DNA from 4 places in the Pantoea eucrina genome. Region 1 is predicted to be linked to each of the others. Evidence: predicted binding sites of a transcription regulator. Region 1 holds the regulator's gene; each other region holds the start of a gene.
The links. The regulator PurR, encoded in region 1, represses purine synthesis genes. The targets are predictions, from matches to a motif close to CANGCAAACGTTTGCNTG.

Region 1 (6,026 bases):
AACCTCGGCTAAAAAAACACGCGTCACGCCCGTACAAAAAGTTAAATCGAAAAAAAGCCTGCACGCAGAACCGCCTGCGACTTCCCGTACCGCCCGTAAAAAAGCGCCCGCCCTCTCCGCCAGCAAAAAATATGGTCATCAGCGTACCAGCCGGAAAATAGCAGCCGCGGAAGAGAGTACCGATGCGCTGACCGGTATCAGGCTCAGCAAATCCCACCGTCTGCGCTACCAGAAGGCGCGTGAAACCGCCATGACTAAACTTATGGGCCAGCTGGGCAAACCTTATCAGTGGGGTGGCACCTCTCCGCTTACCGGATTCGATTGCAGTGGCCTGGTCTGGTACGCCTACAAAGATCTGGTCCGTTTCAAACTGCCGCGCACGGCCAACGAAATGTATCATCTGCGCGATGCCGCTCCCATCAAGCGCGAAATGCTGGAGAAAGGGGATCTGGTGTTTTTCCGCATCAATAATCGCGGTACAGCCGATCATGTTGGCGTTTATCTGGGTAACGGCAAATTTATTCAGTCGCCGCGTACCGGCAAGGATATTCAGATCAGCGCGCTGGGTGAAGATTACTGGCAGAAGCACTATGTTGGCGCACGCCGCATGATGACACCTAAAACCATTCGTTAGCGGTTGCGCAACACGCCGCGCGCGTTTTGGCCTGAACACATACCGGCTGCCGTAATCTAAATATTTTCGCCTGACCTCAGGTAAAAATCTCGTTTTATGCCCCTCACCTTGCTAGAATCGCCGCCTTTCGTTGCGCAACACCTTTTGCGCACGCTGCTGTCATTATCTGTTACGGTTAATTACTCGCCTTAAATCAGCCATTTTTATGCTGAAACCGGGCAGAAAACCCTGCGCAGACGCAAACGTTTAACACTATACTTATCATAAAGTTGCGATAGGTTTAAGAGGTCCATTTTCATGGCAACAATTAAAGATGTGGCAAAACGCGCTGGCGTATCAACGACCACGGTTTCGCACGTCATCAATAAAACGCGCTTTGTCGCTGAAGAGACGCGTAATGCCGTGTGGGAGGCGATTAAAGCGCTGCACTACTCTCCCAGCGCCGTGGCGCGCAGCCTGAAGGTTAATCACACGAAAACATTGGGTCTGCTGGCGACATCCAGCGAAGCCCCCTACTTTGCTGAAATCATTGAAGCGATTGAAAACCACTGCTTCGCTCAGGGCTATACGCTGATTCTGGGCAATGCGCACAATGACCTGCAAAAACAGCGCGCCTATCTGTCGATGATGGCGCAAAAGCGGGTAGATGGCCTGCTGGTGATGTGCTCTGAGTATCCGGACGATCTGCTTCAGATGCTGGAAGAGAATCGCAATATTCCGATGGTGGTCATGGACTGGGGCGCTTCCCGCGGGGATTTTACCGATACCGTGCAGGATAACGCCTTTCAGGGCGGCTATCTGGCCGGCCGTTACCTGATCGAGCGGGGTCATCGCGATATTGGCGCTATTCCGGGCCAGCTGGAGCGCAATACCGGCGGCGGACGGCACGCCGGCTTCCTGCAGGCGATGCAGGAAGCGGGGATCGCGGTGCGTGCGGAGTGGATCGTACAGGGCGATTTTGAGCCGGAGTCGGGTTATCAGGCGATGCAGCAGATCCTGAGCCAGAAGCAGCGGCCTACCGCTGTGTTCTGCGGCGGCGATATTATGGCAATGGGCGCCATCTGCGCCGCCGATGAGATGGGCCTGCGCGTACCGCAGGATATTTCGGTGATCGGCTATGATAATGTGCGCAACGCCCGCTACTTTACGCCGGCGCTGACGACGGTGCATCAGCCCAAAGCTCAGCTGGGTGAGAAAGCGCTGGAGATGCTGCTGGACCGCATTACCAGTAAACGTGAAGAGCCGCAAACAATTGAAGTTCAGCCCAGTCTGATTGAGCGTCGCTCCGTCGGGGATGGTCCGTTTCGCGACTATCGCCGCTAAGCGTGGCGCTCGCTGAGCCACTCATGGTTTAGCGTCTCAGCATCCCCCAGGTATTCCAGCAGCCAGATCAGCGCTGGCGACGCCCGCTGCTCGGCCCAGCTGACGCAGCAGGGACTCTCCGGAAAGGGCTGCGGTAATATCAGCTCCACCAGCGCGCCGCTATCCAGTAGCGGCCGCGCCAGATGTCCCGGGATCATCCCCACGCACAGGCCAGCCTGCAGGCAGTCGATTCCGGTTTCCCACTCCGGCACCACCAGCCGGCGCTGATTATCCAGCGTCCAGGTCATACGGCGCGGCAGCGCGCGCGACGTATCTTCCAGCACCAGCGACGGCCAGGCGCGCATCGCCTCTTCGTCAGGATGCGCGCTCTGCGCCAGTGGATGATCCGGACTGACCACGCAGCGCCAGTTAAGGGCGCCCATATCCTGAAAAGCAAAGCGTCCGCCAACCGGGATCGCCTGCGTGGCGCCGATGGCTACGTCAACCCGGCCATCGGCCAGCGCATCCCATACGCCGTTAAACACTTCATAGCTGATGATCAGCTCCATATCGGGAAAGTGGCGATAGAAATCTTTCACCAGCTGGCGCGTGCGCTGCGGCTTGACGATACAATCAACGGCAATAGTGAGCTGGCCGCGCCAGCCGTTGGCCAGCTGCTGACACTGGCGTCGCGTTGCCAGCATTTTTTTGATAACAGAGCGGCCTTCTCGCACAAAATGCTCGCCGGCCGGCGTCAGGACCACCTCCCGATGCTGGCGTTCAAACAGCTCCACGGCAAGCCAGCTCTCCAGCTGCCTGATGGTATAGCTGATAGCAGAAGGCACGCGGTGCAGCTCCTGCGCTGCCGCGCTGAAACTGCCGGTGCGGGCGACGGCATCCGCTACCTCAAGTGCATATTCAGACCACATATTTTTGCCTTCAAAAAATTTAACAGCACTCTGCAAATATTAGCGTTTCACAAAGCTGACTGCACCCTTTTACACTCCTTCGCGTTTCCCTGCCGAATGAGAAAAATAGTGATGTCATCTAAAGGATTTCTGCCCTATCTGGCGCTGCTGAGCATGCTCGGCTTTCTCGCCACGGATATGTATCTGCCCGCATTCAGCGACATGCAGCGTGATTTTGCCACCGCTCCGGGTGTTATCAGCGCCAGCCTGAGCCTGTTTCTGGCGGGCTTTGCCTGTGCGCAGGTGGGCTGGGGACTTCTCTCTGACCGCATTGGCCGCAAACCGGTTTTACTGGCGGGCCTCTCAATCTTTGCCCTGAGCTGTCTGGCCATGCTATGGGCCGACAACGTCTGGCTGATGCTGGCGCTGCGCTTTATTCAGGCTGTGGGCGTCTGTGCCGCCGCCGTGAGCTGGCAGGCGCTGGTTATCGATCGCTACCCTAAAGCGCAGGCCAATAAAGTGTTTGCCACTATCATGCCGCTGGTGGCGCTCTCTCCTGCTCTGGCTCCGCTGCTGGGTGCCTGGCTGATGAGTCATTTTCACTGGCGCACTATTTTCCTGGTGCTGACGCTGATTACCCTGGTGCTGCTGGCAGGTACCCTCAGACTTCGCTCGCCGCGTATCTCTCAGGCGGCGCGCGGCGATCAGCCTGGCTGGCTGACGCTGCTCGCTACCCGCGCCTACAGCGGCAACGTGCTGATTTACTCCGCCTGCTCTGCCAGCTTCTTTGCCTGGCTGACGGGTTCACCCTTTATTCTGGCGGCCGCGGGCTTAACCCCGGCCGATATCGGGCTCAGCTATGTACCGCAGACGATTGCCTTCCTTATTGGCGGTTTTGGCTGTCGTGCGCTGCTTAATCGCTTTCAGGGCGCGCAGCTGCTGCCCTGGCTGCTGCTGATTTACAGTCTGAGCATTATGAGCCTCTTTGCCGTTGCGCTGCTTCCCGCGCCGTCGCTTTTTGGCCTGCTGCTGCCTTTCTGCGGTATGGCGCTGGCAAACGGCGCTATCTATCCGATTGTGGTTGCCAGCGCGCTGGCGCCGTTCCCGCACGCCAGCGGTAAAGCTGCAGGTTTACAGAATCTGCTGCAGCTTGGCTTATGCTTCCTTGCCAGCCTGATTGTCTCGGCTGGTTTGCAGCAGGCGCTTTATCACACTACGCTGGTAATGGTAAGTACGGTGGTGCTCGCCTGGATGGGCTTCGTCTGGCAGCGCGCAACGGCTAAATCAGCCGATATCGCCCATCCCTGCGAAGACAACGCATAAGCCGGTCTGGTGCTATTTTGCCAGAGAGCGATCCGCCCGCATTCGCGCCGCGGGTCGCTATCTCTTCTGACATTCATAACAATAACAGCGCTCCCGGTCTTTCCGGGACAGCATCTGCGTGCGGCCAGGCCGCTGCGCATTGCGTGAGTCCGGACTATTCATACCTCTGTTAATGTGGTTTAGCTGCGCACGGCACCACCCTGCGTTCTTTCACAGACCTGATGCAGATCCTTCTGTTTCCCAGGTCATATTTACAAAGTGATGGAGAAGCTATGAGTTCATCATGTGCAGAAGCAGTCACTCCCGAAGAGAATCCGTGGTTTCGTATTGCCCGGAAGTTACTTGAACAGGCAGATATTCGCGTTAATGGTTCACGACCGTGGGATATTCAGGTTCATCATGCTGACTTTTTTAAGCGCGTGATGCAGGAAGGCTCACTGGGTCTGGGCGAAAGTTACATGGATGGGTGGTGGACGTGTGAACGACTGGATATGTTTTTTCATCGCGCGCTCAGACATCATCTCGATCATCAGCTGCCGCACCACTTTAAGGATACGCTGCGTATCGCTGCTGCCCGGCTGACCAATCTGCAATCAAAAAAGCGCGCCTGGCAGGTCGGCAGAGCGCACTACGATTTGGGTAATGACCTGTTCAGCCTGATGCTGGACCCGTTTATGCAGTACTCCTGCGGCTACTGGCCTCATGCGCAAACGCTGGAAGCGGCGCAGGAAGCCAAGCTGGATCTGATCTGCCGCAAACTGCAGCTTGAACCCGGCATGTCTCTGCTGGATATCGGCTGCGGCTGGGGCGGGCTGGCGGAGTTTGCTGCCCGCCGCTACGGTGTCAGCGTATATGGCGTCACTATCTCCCAGGAGCAGCAAAAGATGGCACAGCAGCGCTGCGCCGGACTGGACGTCACGATACTGCTGCAGGATTATCGCGACCTTGAGCAGCAGTTTGACCGCATCGTTTCCGTCGGGATGTTTGAGCACGTTGGCCCGAAAAATTATGCGACCTACTTCAGGGTGGTTAACCGCAACCTGAAACCCGGCGGCCTCTTTCTGCTGCACACCATCGGGGCGGTAAGAACCGATATGCGGGTAGATCCGTGGATCGATAAATATATTTTCCCGAACGGCTGCCTGCCCTCTGTGCGACAGATAGCGGACGCCAGCGAGCCTTATTTTATTATGGAAGACTGGCACAACTTCGGGACCGATTATGACACCACGCTTATGGCGTGGCATACGCGTTTCCTGGCGGCGTGGCCGCAGCTCTCTGCCCGCTATGATGAGCGTTTTAAGCGTATGTTCAGCTACTATCTCAATGCGTGTGCAGGTGCCTTTCGCGCCCGGGATATTCAGCTGTGGCAGGTGATGTTCAGTCGCGGCTATGAAGGCGGGCTGCGCGTTGCGCGCTAGGTTAAAAAGGCGCGCTGCGCGCCTTTACTGAAGTTTATTCTGCCGGTCCGGCCGGCGCTGTTGCTGCGGCAATCAGGGCGGCTTCACGCTGCGCCATAACGCGCTCAACGGTATCCACAATCGCCTGCGTTTGCGGATCGATTTCGATATTGACCTTATGCCCCAGCTTTTTGCTTCCCAGCGTGGTGCGCTCCAGCGTTTCCGGGATCAGGTGGACGCAGAATTTGGTTTTGGTCACATCGCCGACCGTCAGGCTGATGCCATCAATACCGATATAGCCTTTGCGCAGAATATATTTTATCTGTTCTGCATCCTGCAGTCTGAACCAGACTTCGCGGTTATTTTCCGACTGAATAATTTTGCAGATTTCAGCGGTGGTCATAATATGACCCGACATCAGGTGTCCGCCAATTTCATCGCTGAATTTAGCCGCACGCT
Region 2 (6,026 bases), 1.0 Mb from region 1:
ATCGCGGCGGGTGGAAACATCACGTCCAGCCAGCCGGTGCCCGCTTTTTTCACAATCAGCGCCACAATGCAGAACAGCAGACCGCAGAGGATAAAGCCGCCCAGCGCCACTTCGTAACCCAGCGGCAGCAGCAGCAGTACCGGTGAAATAAAGGCGAAGCTGGAGCCGAGATAGGCAGGAATTTTACCTTTGCAGATAAACAGATAGAGCAGCGTACCAGCGCCGTTGAACAGCAGCACGGTCGCCGGGTTAATATGAAACAGGATCGGCACCAGCACCGTGGCACCAAACATCGCAAACAGATGCTGCAGGCTGAGTGGAATGGTTTGCAGCAGCGGCGGGCGTTCGCTCACCCCAATGGCACGTCTCGTCATCTTATCCCCTTCCCTTCCTGTATGACAGGCGGTTAATTACTGTTTTTTTGTTAAAAAAAAGCCGACTCTCTGGTCGGCTGCTCAAATACTATTTCTTAAAAATGCTAATGCATATTCTGCCTGCAGCTGCAGGCCGGGCGTTGCCGGCGGCATTGGGCTCACGGCCAGCGCGGAACGTACCGGCGCAGGCAGCGGTTTCGGGCACTGCCCGAAGGCAACGCGACCAGCAAAACAGCCCGGAGTAAACATTACTTCGTTCCGAAGATCTTATCGCCGGCATCGCCGAGACCAGGAATGATATAGCCTTTCTCATTCAGCCCCTGATCGACTGACGCGGTGTACAGCTCAACGTCCGGATGCGCTTTCTCCAGCGCGGCAATACCTTCCGGGGCCGCTACCAGTACCAGCACCTTGATGCTGCTGCAGCCCGCTTTTTTCAGCAGGTCGATGGTGGCAATCATTGAGCCACCGGTCGCCAGCATCGGATCGACGACCAGCGCCATGCGCTCTTCGATGTTAGAGACCAGCTTCTGGAAATAGGGCACCGGCTCCAGCGTCTCTTCATCGCGGTAGACACCCACCACGCTGATACGCGCGCTCGGCACGTGCTCCAGTACCCCTTCCATCATGCCAAGACCGGCACGCAGAATAGGAACGACGGTAATTTTTTTACCTTTGATTTGATCAACATCAACCGGGCCGTTCCAGCCTTCAATCGTTACGCGTTCGGTTTCAAGATCGGCGGTGGCTTCATAGGTCAGCAGGCTGCCCACTTCCGAGGCCAGCTCGCGAAAGCGTTTGGTGCTGATATCATGCTCACGCATCAGGCCCAGTTTGTGTTTAACCAGCGGGTGTCTGACTTCCACGATTTTCATGATTATTCTCCCGGAATTGAGTTGAGCTAAAAAAAAATCGCCGGATTATACCGCCTTTTTGCTTTTGCGCCACAGCGGATTGCGCAGGGGGATGGCTGCCTGTCCTGAGAATAGCGGAATCGCGAAAATCTGACATAACGAATATCGGGCGTGAGATCAGACTCGCAAACGTTTGCCTGCGCTGTTAGAATTGCCGCGCTTAATTTTTGCCACCAATCGCAATCGCGTGGGGATTCCGCAGTGACCGACAAAACCTCTCTCAGCTACAAAGACGCCGGTGTTGATATTGATGCTGGTAACGATCTGGTTGACCGTATTAAAGGCGTAGTAAAGAAAACCCGCCGCCCGGAAGTGATGGGTGGACTGGGCGGCTTTGGCGCGCTGTGTGCGCTGCCGCAGAAATATCGCGAGCCGGTGCTGGTTTCGGGAACGGATGGCGTCGGTACTAAACTGCGCCTGGCGATGGATCTTAAGCGTCACGACAGTATCGGCATCGATCTGGTTGCGATGTGTGTGAACGATCTGGTGGTACAGGGCGCCGAGCCGCTGTTCTTCCTCGACTACTACGCTACCGGCAAACTGGACGTTGATACCGCCTCTGCGGTGATCACCGGTATTGCCGAAGGCTGCCTGCAGTCAGGCTGTGCGCTGGTAGGCGGAGAGACGGCGGAAATGCCGGGCATGTATCACGGCGAAGATTATGATGTCGCTGGCTTCTGTGTCGGCGTGGTGGAGAAATCGGAGATCATCGACGGCAGTAAAGTTCAGGATGGTGACGTTCTGATTGCCCTGGGGGCAAGCGGCCCGCACTCCAACGGCTATTCGCTGGTACGCAAGATTCTGGAAGTCAGCGCCACCGATCCGGAACGCGAGCAGCTGGAAGGTAAATCGCTGGCCGATCACCTGCTGGCCCCGACCCGCATCTATGTAAAAAATATCCTGAGCCTGATTGAGCAGGTTGATGTGCACGCCATTGCCCACCTTACCGGCGGCGGCTTCTGGGAAAACATCCCACGCGTGCTGCCTGACAATACGCAGGCGGTACTGGATGAGCAGAGCTGGCAGTGGCCGGCGGTGTTCAGCTGGCTGCAGCAGGCGGGGAATGTCAGCCGCCATGAGATGTATCGCACCTTTAACTGCGGCGTCGGCATGGTGATTGCCCTCAGCCCGGATGAAGCAGACAAAGCGGTACAGCTGATGCAGGATGCCGGTGAGCAGGCGTGGAAAATCGGCGTTATTAAGGCGTCTGATTCCGCAGAGCGTGTGGTTATCAATTCATGAAAAAACTGGTTGTACTGATCTCCGGCAACGGCAGCAATCTTCAGTCCATCCTTGACGCCTGCGCCAGCGGGCGGATCAACGGCAGCGTTGCTGCCGTTTTCAGTAATAAAGAGAGCGCTTACGGCCTGACGCGTGCGCAGCAGGCGAGCGTGCCGGGCCTGGCGTTGTCGCCCGGCGACTTCCCCGATCGCGAAGCTTTTGATCGCCAGCTGATGCAGGAGATAGACGCCTTTGAGCCCGATCTGGTGGTGCTGGCAGGGTATATGCGCATCCTCAGCAGCGCCTTTGTTGCGCACTATCACGATCGCCTGCTGAATATCCACCCTTCCCTGCTGCCAAAGTATCCTGGCCTGCATACCCATCGCCAGGCGCTGGAGAACGGTGATAAAGAGCACGGCACGTCGGTGCATTTTGTCACCGATGAGCTGGATGGTGGCCCGGTCGTTCTGCAGGCGCGGGTACCGATTTTTCCCGGTGATGATGAAGCAGAAATAACGGCACGCGTGCAGCATCAGGAGCATGCCATCTATCCGCTGGCCATTAGCTGGTTTATGGATGGCCGGCTGGTGATGCGCAAAGGCAAAGCATGGCTGGATGGTCAGCCTCTGCCCGCAGAAGGGTACGCCCCGTAGGTATGTCAGGGGCGCATGAATGCGCCCATCTCCTAGCCCCCGTAGGGGGCGCATTTATGCGCCCCTGGGTTAGAACGCAATAACGCCCCGGTAACCGGCGTTAACCAAACCGGCCGGTGATGTACTCTTCGGTGCGGCGCACGCCGGGTGCGGTGAAAATCCGATCGGTGTCGCCGAACTCAATCAGCTGTCCCTGATGCATAAACGCGGTGTAATCAGACACGCGGGCCGCCTGCTGCATATTATGCGTCACCAGTACCAGCGTGAAATGCGCCTTCAGCGTGGTCATCAGCTCCTCAATCACCAGCGTAGAGATAGGGTCGAGCGCGGAGGTGGGCTCATCCAGCAGCAGCACTTCTGGCTCAATGGCAATTGCCCGGGCGATCACCAGCCGCTGCTGCTGGCCGCTGGAGAGCGTCAGCGCGTTCTGCGCCAGATGATCTTTCACCTCCCCCCAGAGCGCCGCCGCGCGCAGTGCGCGTTCGCACGCTTCATTTAAAACCCGGCGGTCGCGCACTCCCTGCAGACGCAGGCCATACACCACGTTCTCATAAATCGATTTGGGAAACGGATTAGGGCGCTGAAACACCATGCCGATGCGCCGCCGCAGGGCAGGCAGATCCTGCCCTGCCTGCATTACCGGCAGCCGATCAAGCAGGATTTCGCCTTCGGTTCGGCAGCCGCTAATCATATCGTTCATACGGTTAAAACAGCGCAGCAGCGTGGACTTTCCGCAGCCGGATGGTCCAATCAGCGCCGTAATGCGGTTTTTCGGGATCTGCAGATCGATAGCGTTCAGCGCCTGGCGCTCGCCGTACCAGAGCGATAGCTTGTTTACGCTTAGCGCAATGTTCTCAGTGGACGTCATATTTCAACCTTGTTAGTGCGTCATCAGCCGGTAGCGTTCGCGCAGCCGGTGGCGCAGCACCATCGCCAGCAGATTCAGCGACAGAATAATCATGACCAGCAGCAGCGCAGTGGCATAAACCAGCGGCCTGTCGGCGTCGATGTTCGGGCTCTGAAAGGCCAGATCGTAAATCTGAAAGCCGAGGTGCATAAATTTGCGGTCAAGATGCAGATAAGGAAACACGGCGTCTACCGGCAGCTCCGGTACCATCTTAACCACGCCGACCAGCATCAGCGGCGCCGTCTCTCCCGCCGCTCGCGCCACTGCCAGAATCAGTCCGGTGAGCATCGCCGGCACCGCCAGCGGCAGTACCACCCGCCACAGGGTTTCTGCCTGCGTTGCCCCCAGCGCCAGCGATCCCTGACGCAGCGTATCGGGTATCCGTGACAACCCCTCTTCTGTCGCCACAATCACCACCGGCAGCGTCAGCAGTGCCAGCGTTAGCGACGCCCACAGCAGGCCTGGCGTACCAAAGGTTGGGTTCGGCAGCGCACGGGAAAAGAAGAGCTGATCGAGCGTGCCGCCAATCAGCCAGACAAAAAAACCGAGACCAAATACGCCATAAACGATAGAGGGGACGCCGGCGAGATTCACCACGGCGATACGCACCAGCCGCGTCAGGGCGTGACGTACGGCATACTCATGCAGCCAGACGGCAGCCACCACGCCGAGCGGCATAACGATGACCGACATCAGCACCACCATCAGCACCGTGCCAAAGATAGCCGGAAACGCGCCGCTCTCGCTGCCGCCTGCCGCCGGTGAGTCGCTGACAAACTGCCACACCTGCCGCAAAAAGTGCTGCGCTTTTTGCGACACGCTCATGTTATTGGGGTACCAGGCCGCAACAATCTGCGCCAGCGGGATAGTATGTTCTGCGCCCTGCGCGTCGCGCAGGATCAGCGTATCGCGCTGGCTCGCCTGCTGCAGATGCGTCAGCTGCTCAGCCAGCGCGCTGAAGCGACGATGCAGCGCCGCGCTGTTGGCGTCGAACTCTGACTGCTGCTGCAGGCCAAAACGCTGTTCGCGCTGCTGCTCATCCGCCTGCTGCTGCAGATTTTCCAGCTGCGCATTGAGCCGCGCCATATCGATACGGCGGATATCCTCTGCCTGACGCAGCTGCTCCTGTACCTGCTGCAGACGCTGCTGCAGCAGCGCATCACGGTTGTGTGCGGTGAGCGTCTCATTGTCTTCCCGCAGCGCCACCAGCCAGCCGTAAGCGTTACCGCCGTTGCGCCGTTGCAGCACCAGCACGTCACGCGGCTGTTCCGCGCGCGCGGGCCCGGCGCTGTAAATGACGCGGAAATCGGGGGCGGCAAAATCGCGGTTGCCGGTTTTTACCAGGTAGCGCCATCCGGTACTCTGCCGCTCTGCCTGCAGCGTCTCGCCCAGCAGCGTAACCGGCGACGCGCCGGGAGCCTGAAACTGATAGCGATCCACCGGCTGCGGCCAGAAGGCGCGCACGCCCTGCCAGCCAAGCAGGCCGATCAGCAGCGTAAACGCCAGTAAACAGACGGCCACCGCACCCGCCGTCAGCCAGCGCCAGCGATCGTTCTGACGATGTGCGTTTTTCATCCCTGTCCCTCATGCTGGCCATAACGCCGGCGCAGCCGCTGGCGGATCACTTCTGCGACCGTGTTGATAACCAGCGTAAACAGCAGCAGCAGCAGCGCGCTGAGAAACAGGATGCGGTAGTGCGCGCTGCCCGCTGCCGCCTCCGGCATCTCTATCGCAATATTCGCTGATAGCGCGCGCAGCCCGGCAAACAGCCCGCCTTCGCTCACCGGCGTGTTGCCGGTGGCCATCAGCACAATCATCGTCTCGCCCACCGCCCGGCCAAAACCGATCATCAGTGCGGCAAAAATCCCGGCAGAAGCGCCGGGCAGTACGACCCGCGTCAGGGTCTGCCACGGCGTAGCACCCAGCGCCAGCGATCCCTGTCCGAGCGCCCCCGGCA
Region 3 (6,026 bases), 570 kb from region 1:
GGCATTCTGGTGCAGCTGCCGCTGCCGGCCGGTATCGACAACGTCAAGGTGCTGGAGCGCATCACGCCGGATAAAGATGTGGATGGTTTCCATCCCTATAACGTGGGTCGCCTCTGCCAGCGTGCGCCGAAACTGCGTCCCTGCACGCCGCGCGGTATTATCACGCTGCTGGAGCGTTATAACATCGATACCTATGGCCTGAACGCCGTAGTGGTCGGCGCGTCTAACATCGTTGGCCGCCCGATGAGCATGGAGCTGCTGCTGGCAGGCTGTACCACGACGGTTACTCACCGCTTCACCCGCGATCTGCGCCATCACGTGGAGCACGCCGATCTGCTGGTCGTGGCCGTGGGCAAGCCCGGTTTTATTCCGGGTGACTGGATCAAACCAGGCGCGGTGGTGATTGACGTCGGCATCAACCGGCTGGAGAGCGGTAAAGTGGTGGGCGACGTTGATTTTGCCGCTGCCGCTGAGCGCGCCTCTTACATTACGCCAGTCCCGGGCGGGGTCGGGCCGATGACGGTAGCCACTTTAATTGAAAACACGCTGCTGGCGTGCGAAGCGTATCACGACGTGGAGGAAGCATAATGGCGAGTTTCTCACTGGGTAAACATCAGCACGTTGATCTGTGCGATCTGCTGAAGCTGGAAGGCTGGGTAGAGAGCGGCGCGCAGGCCAAAGCGGTGATTGATGAAGGTGAAGTGCGCGTGAACGGGGCGATTGAAACGCGCAAGCGCTGTAAAATCGTCGCCGGACAGACGGTAGAGTTTGCCGGCCAGCGCATAACGGTGGTCGCATAGCAAAAAGGGCGAACCCGGGTTCGCCCTTTTTTCTTATTTACGTCGCCAGGTGGTGCCCTGCGGACCATCTTCCAGCACAATGCCGAGTACGTTGAGCCGGTCACGTGCCACATCCGCCTGCGCCCAGTCTTTCGCCTGACGCGCGTCGTTGCGCATTTTGATCAGCTGCTCAATCTCTGCTACTTCGTCATTATTCGTCTGCGCGCCGCTCTGCAGAAACAGCTCCGGATCCTGCTGCAGGATCCCCAGTACGTTCGCCAGCTCGCGCAATCTGGCCGCCAGCCCGTCAGCCGCCGCTTTATCTTCACTCTTCAGACGGTTCACGTCGCGCGCCATATCAAACAGCACCGAGTAGGCTTCAGGCGTGTTGAAGTCGTCATCCATCGCCGCGCGGAAACGCGCTTCAAAGGCCTCACCACCGGCAGGCTCTGCGCCGGTATCGGTATGCCGTAACGCGGTATACAGACGCTCCAGCGCCGCACGCGCCTGATTGAGGTTATCTTCACCGTAGTTAAGCTGGCTGCGATAGTGCCCCGACATCAGGAAATAGCGTACGGTTTCGGCATCATAGTGCTGCAGCACATCGCGCACGGTGAAGAAGTTACCGAGGGATTTTGACATCTTCTCACGGTCAACCATCACCATCCCGGAGTGCATCCAGTAATTGACATAGGGACCGTCGTGCGCGCAGGTGGACTGCGCCACTTCATTTTCGTGATGCGGAAACATCAGGTCAGAGCCGCCGCCGTGAATATCAAAGTGGCTGCCAAGCTGCTTGCAGTTCATGGCGGAGCACTCGATGTGCCAGCCCGGACGACCGTTGCCCCACGGCGATTCCCATGACGGCTCATCGGCTTTGGACATCTTCCACAGCACAAAATCCATCGGGTTACGTTTTACCTCTGCCACTTCCACGCGGGCGCCCGCCTGCAGCTGCTCCAGATCCTGACGCGACAGCGCGCCATAACCGGTATCGCTCAGCACATCAAACATTACATCGCCGTTCTCCGCCACGTAGGCGTGACCGCGTTCAATCAGCCGCTCCACCAGCTCAATAATTTCCGCGATATGGCGCGTGGCACGTGGTTCCAGGCCCGGCGGCAGGATGCCCAGTGCGGCAAAATCCTGGTGCATCTCCGCAATCATGCGGTTGGTCAGCGTCTCAATGGTTTCGCCATTTTCGTTAGCGCGGCGAATAATTTTGTCATCGATATCAGTGATATTACGCACATACTTCAGCTGATAGCCACTATAGCGCAGGTAGCGCGCCACTACGTCAAATGCCACAAACGTACGCCCGTGGCCGATATGACAGAGGTCGTAAACCGTAATACCACACACATACATGCCGATTTCACCAGCATGAATAGGTTTAAATTCCTCTTTCTGTCGACTCAGGGTGTTATAGATCTTTAGCATTGAACGATTCCGTTTTTATCGTGTGCGGGAGACGCCTTCTTTGGTAGCCTGATATTGTGCCGTATTTTTCTGACTTGTGCATCGCTGAGATACCAGATGCTGTCGCCCTGCTGACGCGTTCCGGGAAATTATGTTATAAGAGGCGTCGACAAAATGCCCGTCCGCACGCGAACGCGGCAACTGATACTGAATACAACCTCCACAGGACGAATATAATGGTCACTTTCCAGACGAACCATGGCGATATCGTAATCAAAACCTTTGATGATAAAGCGCCGGCCACCGTACAGAACTTCCTGGACTACTGCCGTGAAGGTTTTTATGACAACACTATTTTCCACCGTGTCATCAATGGCTTTATGGTTCAGGGCGGCGGTTTTGAACCGGGCATGAAGCAGAAAGCCACCAAAGCTGAAATCCGCAACGAAGCGAACAACGGCCTGAAAAACACCAAAGGCACGCTGGCGATGGCGCGCACTCAGGCTCCGCACTCGGCAACCGCACAGTTCTTCATCAACGTTGCTGACAATGACTTCCTGAACTTCCGCGACGAAAGCCTGCAGGGCTGGGGTTACTGCGTGTTTGCTGAAGTGGTTGAAGGGATGGATGTTGTCGAAAAAATCAAAGCGGTGAAAACCGGCCGCAGCGGTATGCATCAGGACGTGCCAACCGAAGACGTTGTCATCCAGAAAGTGACCGTCAGCGAGTAATGTCGCGCACGCTGTTTATCGCAGATCTCCATCTGTGTCAGGAAGAACCGGCAATTACTGCCGGTTTTCTGCATTTTTTGCAGGGTGAAGCGCAGCAGTGCGAGGCGCTTTACATCCTGGGCGATCTGTTTGAAGCCTGGATTGGCGATGACGATCCCAATCCGCTGCATCAGCAGATCGCCACCGCCCTGCGCGCCCTGCCGGTGCCGGTGTATTTTATTCACGGCAATCGCGATTTTCTGCTGGGCAAACGCTTTGCCCGCGCCAGCGGCATGACGCTATTGCCCGAGGAGCAGGTGCTGGAGCTGTATGGTCAGCGCGTGCTGATTATGCACGGCGACACGCTCTGCACGGACGATGCTGGCTATCAGCGCTTTCGCGCAAAGGTACACCAGCGCTGGCTGCAGCGGCTGTTTCTGGCGCTGCCACTGCGTCTGCGGTTGCGCATTGCGGTCAGAATGCGCGCCGGCAGCCAGCAGGCAAACCAGCATAAATCGCTGGCCATTATGGATGTGAATCCGCAGGCGGTGGCGGCAGCCATGCAGCGCCAGCAGGCCCCGCTGCTGATCCACGGCCATACGCACCGGCCGGAAATCCACACGCTCTCTCTGAATGGTCTTCCCGCGCAGCGCGCCGTTCTTGGGGCATGGCACAACGCAGGCTCGATGATTCAGCTGGACGCCAGCGGCGTAAAACTGATCGCATTCCCCTTCTGATTTCGCGGGTGCAATTGCCCGTTTTCTGGCCGCGCAACCGTTTTCCTTGCTGCTATCTCATGCTATCCTCTGTGCCCTTCTTACCTGCCTCACCGGCCAGGTTCGTTTGTCTATTCACAGGAGTTGACCGCATGTCATCCACTGCCGCCCCGGCCCGTATCGCTATCGTCATGGGTTCCAGAAGTGACTGGGCTACCATGCAGTTCGCCGAGGAAATTCTCAACAGCCTGGACGTTCCCTTTCACGTGGAGGTGGTTTCTGCCCACCGCACCCCGGACAAGCTGTTCAGTTTTGCTGAAGGTGCCGCTGCGCATGGCTACCAGGTGATTATTGCGGGCGCCGGCGGTGCTGCGCATCTGCCCGGCATGATCGCAGCAAAAACGCTGGTGCCGGTGCTGGGCGTACCGGTGCAGAGCGCCGCGCTGAGCGGTGTTGACAGCCTCTACTCGATTGTACAGATGCCGCGCGGCATTCCGGTGGGTACGCTGGCCATTGGCAAAGCGGGCGCAGCCAACGCGGCGCTGCTGGCCGCGCAGATCCTGGCCACCCACGATGCGGCACTGGCATCGCGTCTCACCGCGTGGCGCCAGGCGCAGACCGATGAGGTGCTGGAGAATCCGGATCCGCGGGGTGAGGCATGAAGCCGGTATGCGTACTGGGTAACGGTCAGCTGGGCCGTATGCTGCGCCAGGCGGCTGAGCCGCTGGGCATTGCGGTCTATCCGGTGGGACTGGATGCGGAGCCCGCCTCGCTGCCCATTGCAGAGAGCGTGATCACCGCCGAGATTGAACGCTGGCCGGAAACCGCCCTGACGCGCGAGCTCGCCCGCCACCCCGCCTTTGTGAACCGCGATATCTTCCCGCGCCTTGCCGACCGTTTGACGCAGAAGCAGCTGCTGGATGAGCTTGGTCTGGCTACCGCACCGTGGCAGCTGCTGGCCGCACCTGATGAGTGGCCGGCAGTGTTTGAGAAGCTGGGCGAACTGGCGATTGTCAAACGCCGCACCGGCGGTTATGACGGTCGCGGCCAGTGGCGGCTGCGGGCGGATGAAACAGAGACGTTACCCGCTGAGTGCTATGGCGAGTGCATTGTTGAACAGGGCATCAATTTCAGCGGTGAGGTTTCGCTGGTAGGCGCGCGCGGTCAGGATGGCAGCATGGTGTTCTACCCGCTGACACACAACCTGCACGAAGAGGGCATTCTGCGCACCAGCGTGGCGTTCCCGCAGGCGGATAGTGCACAGCAGCAGCAGGCGGAAACCATGCTGCGCGCCATTATGCAGGCGCTGGATTACGTGGGCGTCATGGCGATGGAGTGCTTTATCACGCCGCAGGGACTGCTGATCAATGAGCTGGCACCGCGCGTGCACAACAGCGGTCACTGGACGCAGAATGGCGCGTCCATCAGCCAGTTTGAGCTGCATCTGCGCGCCATTCTTGGCCTGCCGCTGCCGCAGCCGGCGGTATTCGCACCCTCGGTGATGGTGAATCTGATCGGCAGCGACGTAAACCACGCCTGGCTGGCGCAGCCGCTGGTGCATCTGCACTGGTATGGCAAAGAGGTCCGGCCTGGCCGCAAGGTGGGACACCTGAATCTCACTGACAGTGAGCCATCACGTCTTGCCACTGCCCTGCACGCGCTGCAGCCGCTGCTGCCGCCGGAATACGCCTCGGGCCTCGCCTGGGCGCAGGCGAAGCTCTGAGTTGCTGACGGGATCCCTCAGACAGAGGGATCCTGATTACGCCGCTTCAAAGCGCCGGAACAGCGCTTTGCCCTTCAGCAGTCGCACGCCCAGCCAGCCGCCGCACAGCGACAGCAGAAGCGCTCCGCACAGCGGTAGCGCAAACCACAGCGTCCAGTCGGGCTGCCAGGGAAAATCGAAAATTTTACGCTGCAGTGCCCACAGCGCGGCCTCTGCACCCAGCGCAGCCGCTATTCCGGAAACCACGCCGAGCAGAGCAAACTCACACCACAGCGTGCCGCGCAGCAGACGTTTGCTCGCGCCCAGCGTGCGATACACCACCAGCTCCTGACGACGCTGGCGCATGCCGATCTGGATCTGCGCCAGCAGCAGCAGGACACCGCACAGCGTCACCAGCACCACCATGATTTCCAGCGCCTGACTCACCTGCGCCAGCACCTGGCCAATCTGTTTCATGATGCTGCCAATATCGAGCAGGCTCAGCGTCGGGAACGTCCGGTTCAGCTGCGCCAGCAGCGCCGGATTATTCGCCATGCGGAAGCTGGTCAGCCATGTCTGCGGCTGCTGCTCCAGCGCGCCGGGCGGGAAGATAAAAAAGAAGTTAGGCCGCAGGCTCTCCCAGTCCACCTTACGCAGACTGCTGATGCGCGCGCTGAACGTCTGCGTATCGCCGCTAAAG
Region 4 (6,026 bases), 1.2 Mb from region 1:
ACCGCCGTTACGCTGCAGCTGGAGAATCTGCGCCAGCATATTCAGCCCGGCGAGGCGCGCCGTCAGTTTGATCAGCTGGAAGCGGGCGTCAGCCGCACCCGTCATCTGGTGACGCAGCTGCTGGATGTGTCACGTCAGGAGGATCGGTCCGCGGTGCCGGTCGCGGAAACGATCGAACTCGACGATCTGCTGAAAGAGAGTATTGAGCAGCTGATGGTGGTTGCCGATAAGCGCGGCATCGATATCGGCTATAGCGGCAGCACGCGTTACCGGCTGCAGGCCAGCCGCTCTGAGCTGCGCACTCTGTTTGATAACGTCATCGGCAACGCAATGCTGCATACGCCAGAAGGAAGCCTGGTCGATGTGCTGCTGCACCGCACAGGCGATCGTACGGTGGTCGATATCGTCGATAACGGTTCCGGTATGCCGGAATCGTTTCTTGAGCGGGCGTTTGACCGCTTTACCCGTTCACCGGACGTGCAGGCGCAGGGCAGCGGTCTCGGCCTGTCGATTGTGCGCAGCGTGGCGCAGAAGCATCAGATGCAGGTGGCGCTCTCTAACTGTCTTACCCCTCAGGGCGAGCGCTGCGGACTGCGGGTGCGGGTGACGTTGCCATAGGGGCTGGCGCTGAGCCGCGCGGGGCTGATTGCGGCAGCGCGCGGCACCGGAGGGGTTCCGCCCGCCAGCGCAGGGGTGCGCTAAGCAGTGCGCGGCACTGAGGGGGTTCCGCCCGCCAGGCTTCTGGCAGTTTCAGCGGCATCTCCGCACGCGGACGGGCTAAGGGGCGGGTGGGCGCGCCCCTTAGCAATCCGCGCCCCGCGCCGTCCTCGCGAATTCCCGGGCTTATCCCTCCGGCCTTAACGGACCGCGCGGATTCGCTCCTGCTCAGCCCGCGCTCTCGCCGGCGTCCTGCCGGCTCGCCCTGGCCGTCGCTCTGCGCCCGGCGCTGCGGATGGCGCCCTCTACCATCGCCTGTAAACCCTTCATTTCTTTTTTAATTTGGTCTGGTGTGCGCTGAAGCTTCTTCACAAAACCTTCAGCCATAAAAAATTTAAGAAAGAAAAAAAGCGCAAACCACCAGAGCCCACCGCCATAAAAAATCCCAGGAAAGAGAAAAAAATTAGCAGCGGCGGGAAGCGCCTTACTCCCCGCCTGTAAACCCTTCATTTTGTTTTTTTAAAAGTGTTGCGGTGTGGTCTGAAGCTTTTCACGAAACCTTCAGCCATAAAAACCGTAAGAAAGAGAAAAAAATCAGCAGCGGCGGGAAGCGCCATCCGGGTCCGCCGAGGGAGGGCACGGTTCCGGGATGAGCCGACAGGACGTCGGCGAAAGGGCGCGGTGAGCAGGAGCGAATGGCGGCCGGTCCCCGGGAAGCGGGCGTGAGCGAGGGAACCGCGCAGCGGCGGACGGGGCTGGCGCAGGGCCGGGGAGTGCAGAGGGCGCGGCCTGGCGTCCTCTGCCCGGTCGCCGTGCCGGGGCACAGGCTACTGCCGCCGCTGACGGCGAACGGAACCGCCTCCGTGGCGAACGGAACCGGCGCTTAACCCGGAACCGGTGCCCGTAGCAAACGGAACCGGCGTCCATGCCCCACTCCCAATCGTACCTCTTCGCGACCACGTAAACGGTTGCGGAGTTCCGTTCGCTGCAGATAGAATATGTGACAATTGTCACAAAATAACTGAATCCTATTGCAACACTTTTTGACAAATGTGATGAAAATCTATTTTCTAACGCTCTGTTACAGGCACATTACGCGGGCCTGAAGGCTGGCAGTCAGCACGCGTTATCGCCGCATACTGCTCAATACCCGGGAACGTACTCATTCGATCGTGGCATCTCTGCGGCGATCCTCAGCAAGTGGTCAAACAATAATGAAATTTAAATCGTTGATAGCAGGTGCATTACTGATTGGTAGCGGAATGGGCGCAGCGCAGGCAGAGAGCGACCCGCAATATCTGTCTGACTGGTGGCATCAGAGCGTAAACGTGGTGGGCAGCACCCATACCCGTTTCGGGCCGCAGTTTAATAACGACGTCTACCTGGAATATGAAGCCTTTACCAAACAGGAGTGGTTCGATTTTTACGGCTACATCGATTTGCCAAACTTCTTCGGTGCGGGCAACAGCAACGCCAATGGCATCTTCGATCACGGCACACCGCTGTTTATGGAAATTGAGCCGCGTCTGTCGCTCGACAAGCTGGCGGGCACCAGCCTGGCATTCGGTCCGTTTAAAGAGTGGTTCTTTGCCAACAACTATATCTACGATATGGGCCGCAACAGCGACAACCGGCAGAACACCTGGTATATGGGTCTCGGTACCGATATCGACACCCACAGCGATGTCGGCCTCTCGCTTAACGTTTACGCCAAATATCAGTGGGAAAACTACGGTGCGGCCAACGAGAACAGCTGGGATGGTTACCGCTTCAAGGTAAAATACTTTGTGCCAATTACCGACCTGTGGGGCGGCAAGCTGAGCTATATCGGCTTCACCAACTTTGACTGGGGCTCCGATCTGCGCGATAAATCTGACCGCTCGCGCACCAGTAACTCTGTTGCCTCAAGTCATATTTTATCACTGAACTACGACCACTGGCACGTCTCTGCCGTTGCGCGTTATTTCCATAACGGCGGTCAGTGGGCGGATGGTCAGGAGCTGAATTTCGGCAATGGTCCGTTTGAAGTGAAATCAACCGGCTGGGGTTACTATCTGGTGGCAGGTTACAACTTCTAAGCATGGCAGTTTTGCCCCGCCGGATGCAGCACCGGAGGGGCAAAAACAGAGGCGTTAATCCTGCGACTTCACGACGTTGATACGCCACGGAATGTTGAACTTATCGATAAACATGCCGAAGCCGTCTGACCAGAATGTCTTCTGCCATTCGGTCGTGATTTTGCCGCCAGCAGAGAGTTTATCAAACCACTCTTTGCCCTCTTTCTCGTCAGTGGTTGCCAGGCTTACCGCATAACCCGCGTGCTCAGAGGCCGGTGGCTTGCTGGTATCGCCGTCGCTCAGCATCAGCTCGCCCTGACCAATCTGCAGATGTGCATGCATGATTTTTTCCGGTGGCAGCGGCGGTGCGGATTTATCGCCCACCTGCTCTCCCTGCTCCGGATTATCGCCGAAGGTCATTTTTTGCAGCACTTTGCCGCCGGTGGCCTGCAGGTAAAATTCGATGGCTTCTTCACAGCGACCATACAGAAACAAATAAGGACTTACTTGCATCGTTCCCTCCGCTTATCAGTTAGTGAGCTTTTGCACTCACCACTAAGTGTAGACGATCGCGTTCAGCCCCCGCCCGCGCTGGCTTTGGCTGATCCGTCGCTGTTTTTCGCCCATAAAAAATCCGGGCACCAGGCCCGGATAATTAATGCTCCGCAGGCGCGCTTACTTCTCTAATGCGTGGATATCCGCGCTGCCCTGATAAGGCTGTACCGTTTTATCCTTACGCTGCTTCGCCACGTCGCCAGCCGTTACGCGGGTGGTAACGCCGTTGCCCCAGCTGCTGCGAATAAAGTTCACCACATCCGCAACCTGCTGGTCGCTGAGACGCCAGCCAAATGCCGGCATGGTGATGGCCGTCGGCGCGCCTTTCACGCCTGGGAGCGTACCGCCCACCAGCACAATGTGGATCAGCGAAGCCGGATCGTCAGCCATCACGACCGGGTTGCCGCGCAGCGCCGGATAGAAGCGCTGATAGCCTGAACCGTCAGTTTTATGGCAGGCAGCACAGCTGTCTACGTAGACTGACGCGCCCGGCTGGCTGTCATCGCCGTGCCACAGCGCTTTCGCTACCGTATCATCCGGGGTAAATACCGCCTGCTGCGGATCTTTGGCGCCCAGCGACTTCAGATACTTCGCAATCGCGCTGATATCCTCATCGCTGAGATGCTGCAGGCTGTGTTCCACCACCTCGGTCATACCGCCAAACGCCGCGGTGTGATCGTTACGGCCAAAGCGCAGGAACTGCTTCAGCTCCTCTTCGCTCCAGCGGCCCAGCCCGTCACGGTTGTCACCGCGCAGATTGCTGGCGGTCCAGCCATCAATCGGTGCGTTGCTGCCGGCAAGGTAGTCGCTGCCGTCACCGTTGTTCAGCGCTTTCTCCTGCATCGTAATGCTGCGCGGCGTATGGCACGCTCCGCAGTGTCCGAGCCCTTCAACCAGATAGCGTCCGCGCGCCAGCGCCGGATCTTCCTGTGCGGCGGGCTGGAACGCTTTCACGTCCGGTGCAAAGATGCCGCGCCAGATCGCCAGCGGCCAGCGCATGGAGAGCGGCCAGGGAATGTCGCTCTCTTTGTTCGCCTGGCTGACCGGCGCCACGCCGTGCATAAAATAAGCGTAAAGCGCTTTCATATCCTCGTCGCTGACAACCGCGTAGGAGGGATAAGGCATCGCCGGATAGAGCGTATCGCCATTTTTCGCTACGCCATGACGCACTGCTTTCTGAAAGTCGTCATAGCTGTAGTCACCAATGCCGGTCGCTTTATCAGGTGTGATATTGGTGGAGTAGATGGTGCCAATCGGCGTCGCCATTGCCAGTCCGCCGGCAAACGGCTTGCCGCCGGCCGCGCTATGGCAGGCCACGCAGTCCCCGGCGCGCGCCAGATATTCACCGCGTTTGATCAGTGATTCGGCGGCCACATCGTCAGCCAGCGCGCTGAACGTCAGGGTGCCCAGCATCAGGGCCAAAACTGATTTCATCATCGTCATGTTCCTTATGCCTGTACCAGCGGACCCGGGTTTTTCAGATACTGTTCGCGGATCGCTTTCGCTGACCAGTAGCTCAGTGCAGCGACCATACCGGTCGGGTTATAGCCCAGCCCCTGCGGGAAAGCTGACGCCCCCGGCACAAAGACGTTGGGCACATCCCAGCTCTGCAGATAGCGGTTGACCGCGCTGGTCTGCGGATCTTCACCCATGATCGCACCGCCGCTCATATGTGTGGTCTGATAGGAGGTCGTATCAAAATGGGTTCCCGGCGCTTTGGCGGAGCCGATAATGGTTTTCGGGTTCATCGCCTCGGTGATCTTGCGCATCTTGCCAATCATAAACTGCGCCATTTTGATGTCGTTATCCTGCCAGTCAAAGGTCATACGCAGCAGCGGCTGGCCGTACGCATCTTTATAGTTGGGATCGAGATCGAGATAGTTAGCGCGATAGGACTGGTGCGCACCGTGCGCATCCATGGAAACATGGTGCGTATAGGTATCGGCTACCGCCGCTTTCCACTGGCTGCCCCAGCCTGGCGTACCGGCTGGCACCGGCACGCCGGAGATAGGCTTGGTGCCGGCCTGGTTAACCCAGAAAGGAGACCCGCCAACAAAACCGTGCGGCCCGTGATCAAAGTTGTCCGCGTTAAAATCATCTACCGCCACACCCGCCCCGCCTGCGCCGATAAACGGGTTGGTGGTGGTGTTTTTATCAAACAGCGCTTTCAGCGTGGAGAGATTCTGATAGGCGAAGTTGCGCCCCACCACGCCCTCATTAGTGATCGGATTATAAGGTTTGCCGATCCCGGAGAGCAGCATCAGATGAACATTGTGGAACTGGAAGGCGGAGAGGATCACCAGATCGGCCGGCTGCACCACTTCACGTCCCTGACCATCAAGGTAGGTTACGCCGGTAGCGCGCTTTTTATCATCGGTCAGATTGACGCGCAGAACGTATGAATTGTTGCGCAGCTCAAACTTCGGCTCCTGACGCAGTGCCGGCAGGATATTGACGTTAGGCGACGCTTTGGAATACATGTAGCAGGCGTAGCCACTGCAGAAGCCGCAGAAGTTGCACGGCCCCATCTGTGCACCGTAGGTATTAGTATAGGGTCCGGAGGTGTTCGCTGACGGCATATCATAAGGGTGATAGCCAACCGACTCCGCCGCCTGCGCAAACAGCTGCGCAGAGTAAGTACGCTTCTGTGCCGGCAGCGGAAAGTCGCTGGAGCGATCCGGCGCAAACGGGTTGCCGCCGTGTGCGTTATTGACCACTTTGCCCTTGATTGACCAGGCGCTGCCGGAGGTGCCAAAC

Region 2: a site for PurR is predicted at 1,411-1,428, ahead of purM (phosphoribosylformylglycinamidine cyclo-ligase). Genes of this name have one in related genera too.
Region 3: a site for PurR is predicted at 3,676-3,693, ahead of purE (5-(carboxyamino)imidazole ribonucleotide mutase). Genes of this name have one in related genera too.
Region 4: a site for PurR is predicted at 1,615-1,632, ahead of LAC65_RS01370 (nucleoside-specific channel-forming protein Tsx). Genes of this name have one in related genera too.

What each region holds. Positions count from the first base shown of each region.
Region 1 covers NZ_CP083448.1:1,459,847-1,465,872, reverse strand. Annotated here, with positions in the region: gene LAC65_RS06900 (C40 family peptidase) at 1-634, shown strand, start outside; gene purR (HTH-type transcriptional repressor PurR) at 932-1,957, shown strand; gene punR (DNA-binding transcriptional activator PunR) at 1,954-2,865, opposite strand; gene punC (purine nucleoside transporter PunC) at 2,974-4,167, shown strand; gene cfa (cyclopropane fatty acyl phospholipid synthase) at 4,440-5,588, shown strand; gene LAC65_RS06875 (riboflavin synthase) at 5,623-6,026, opposite strand, start outside.
Region 2 covers NZ_CP083448.1:2,457,885-2,463,910, forward strand. Annotated here, with positions in the region: gene uraA (uracil permease) at 1-374, opposite strand, end outside; gene upp (uracil phosphoribosyltransferase) at 623-1,249, opposite strand; gene purM (phosphoribosylformylglycinamidine cyclo-ligase) at 1,490-2,530, shown strand; gene purN (phosphoribosylglycinamide formyltransferase) at 2,527-3,162, shown strand; gene pstB (phosphate ABC transporter ATP-binding protein PstB) at 3,263-4,030, opposite strand; gene pstA (phosphate ABC transporter permease PstA) at 4,043-5,644, opposite strand; gene LAC65_RS11785 (ABC transporter permease subunit) at 5,641-6,026, opposite strand, start outside.
Region 3 covers NZ_CP083448.1:891,272-897,297, reverse strand. Annotated here, with positions in the region: gene folD (bifunctional methylenetetrahydrofolate dehydrogenase/methenyltetrahydrofolate cyclohydrolase FolD) at 1-588, shown strand, start outside; gene ybcJ (ribosome-associated protein YbcJ) at 588-800, shown strand; gene cysS (cysteine--tRNA ligase) at 834-2,219, opposite strand; gene ppiB (peptidylprolyl isomerase B) at 2,435-2,929, shown strand; gene LAC65_RS04130 (UDP-2,3-diacylglucosamine diphosphatase) at 2,929-3,645, shown strand; gene purE (5-(carboxyamino)imidazole ribonucleotide mutase) at 3,777-4,286, shown strand; gene purK (5-(carboxyamino)imidazole ribonucleotide synthase) at 4,283-5,347, shown strand; gene ybbP (putative ABC transporter permease subunit YbbP) at 5,384-6,026, opposite strand, start outside.
Region 4 covers NZ_CP083448.1:304,941-310,966, reverse strand. Annotated here, with positions in the region: gene LAC65_RS01380 (sensor histidine kinase) at 1-618, shown strand, start outside; gene LAC65_RS01375 (hypothetical protein) at 886-1,167, opposite strand; gene LAC65_RS01370 (nucleoside-specific channel-forming protein Tsx) at 1,872-2,735, shown strand; gene yjdN (VOC family metalloprotein YjdN) at 2,790-3,227, opposite strand; gene LAC65_RS01360 (c-type cytochrome) at 3,390-4,706, opposite strand; gene LAC65_RS01355 (GMC family oxidoreductase) at 4,718-6,026, opposite strand, start outside.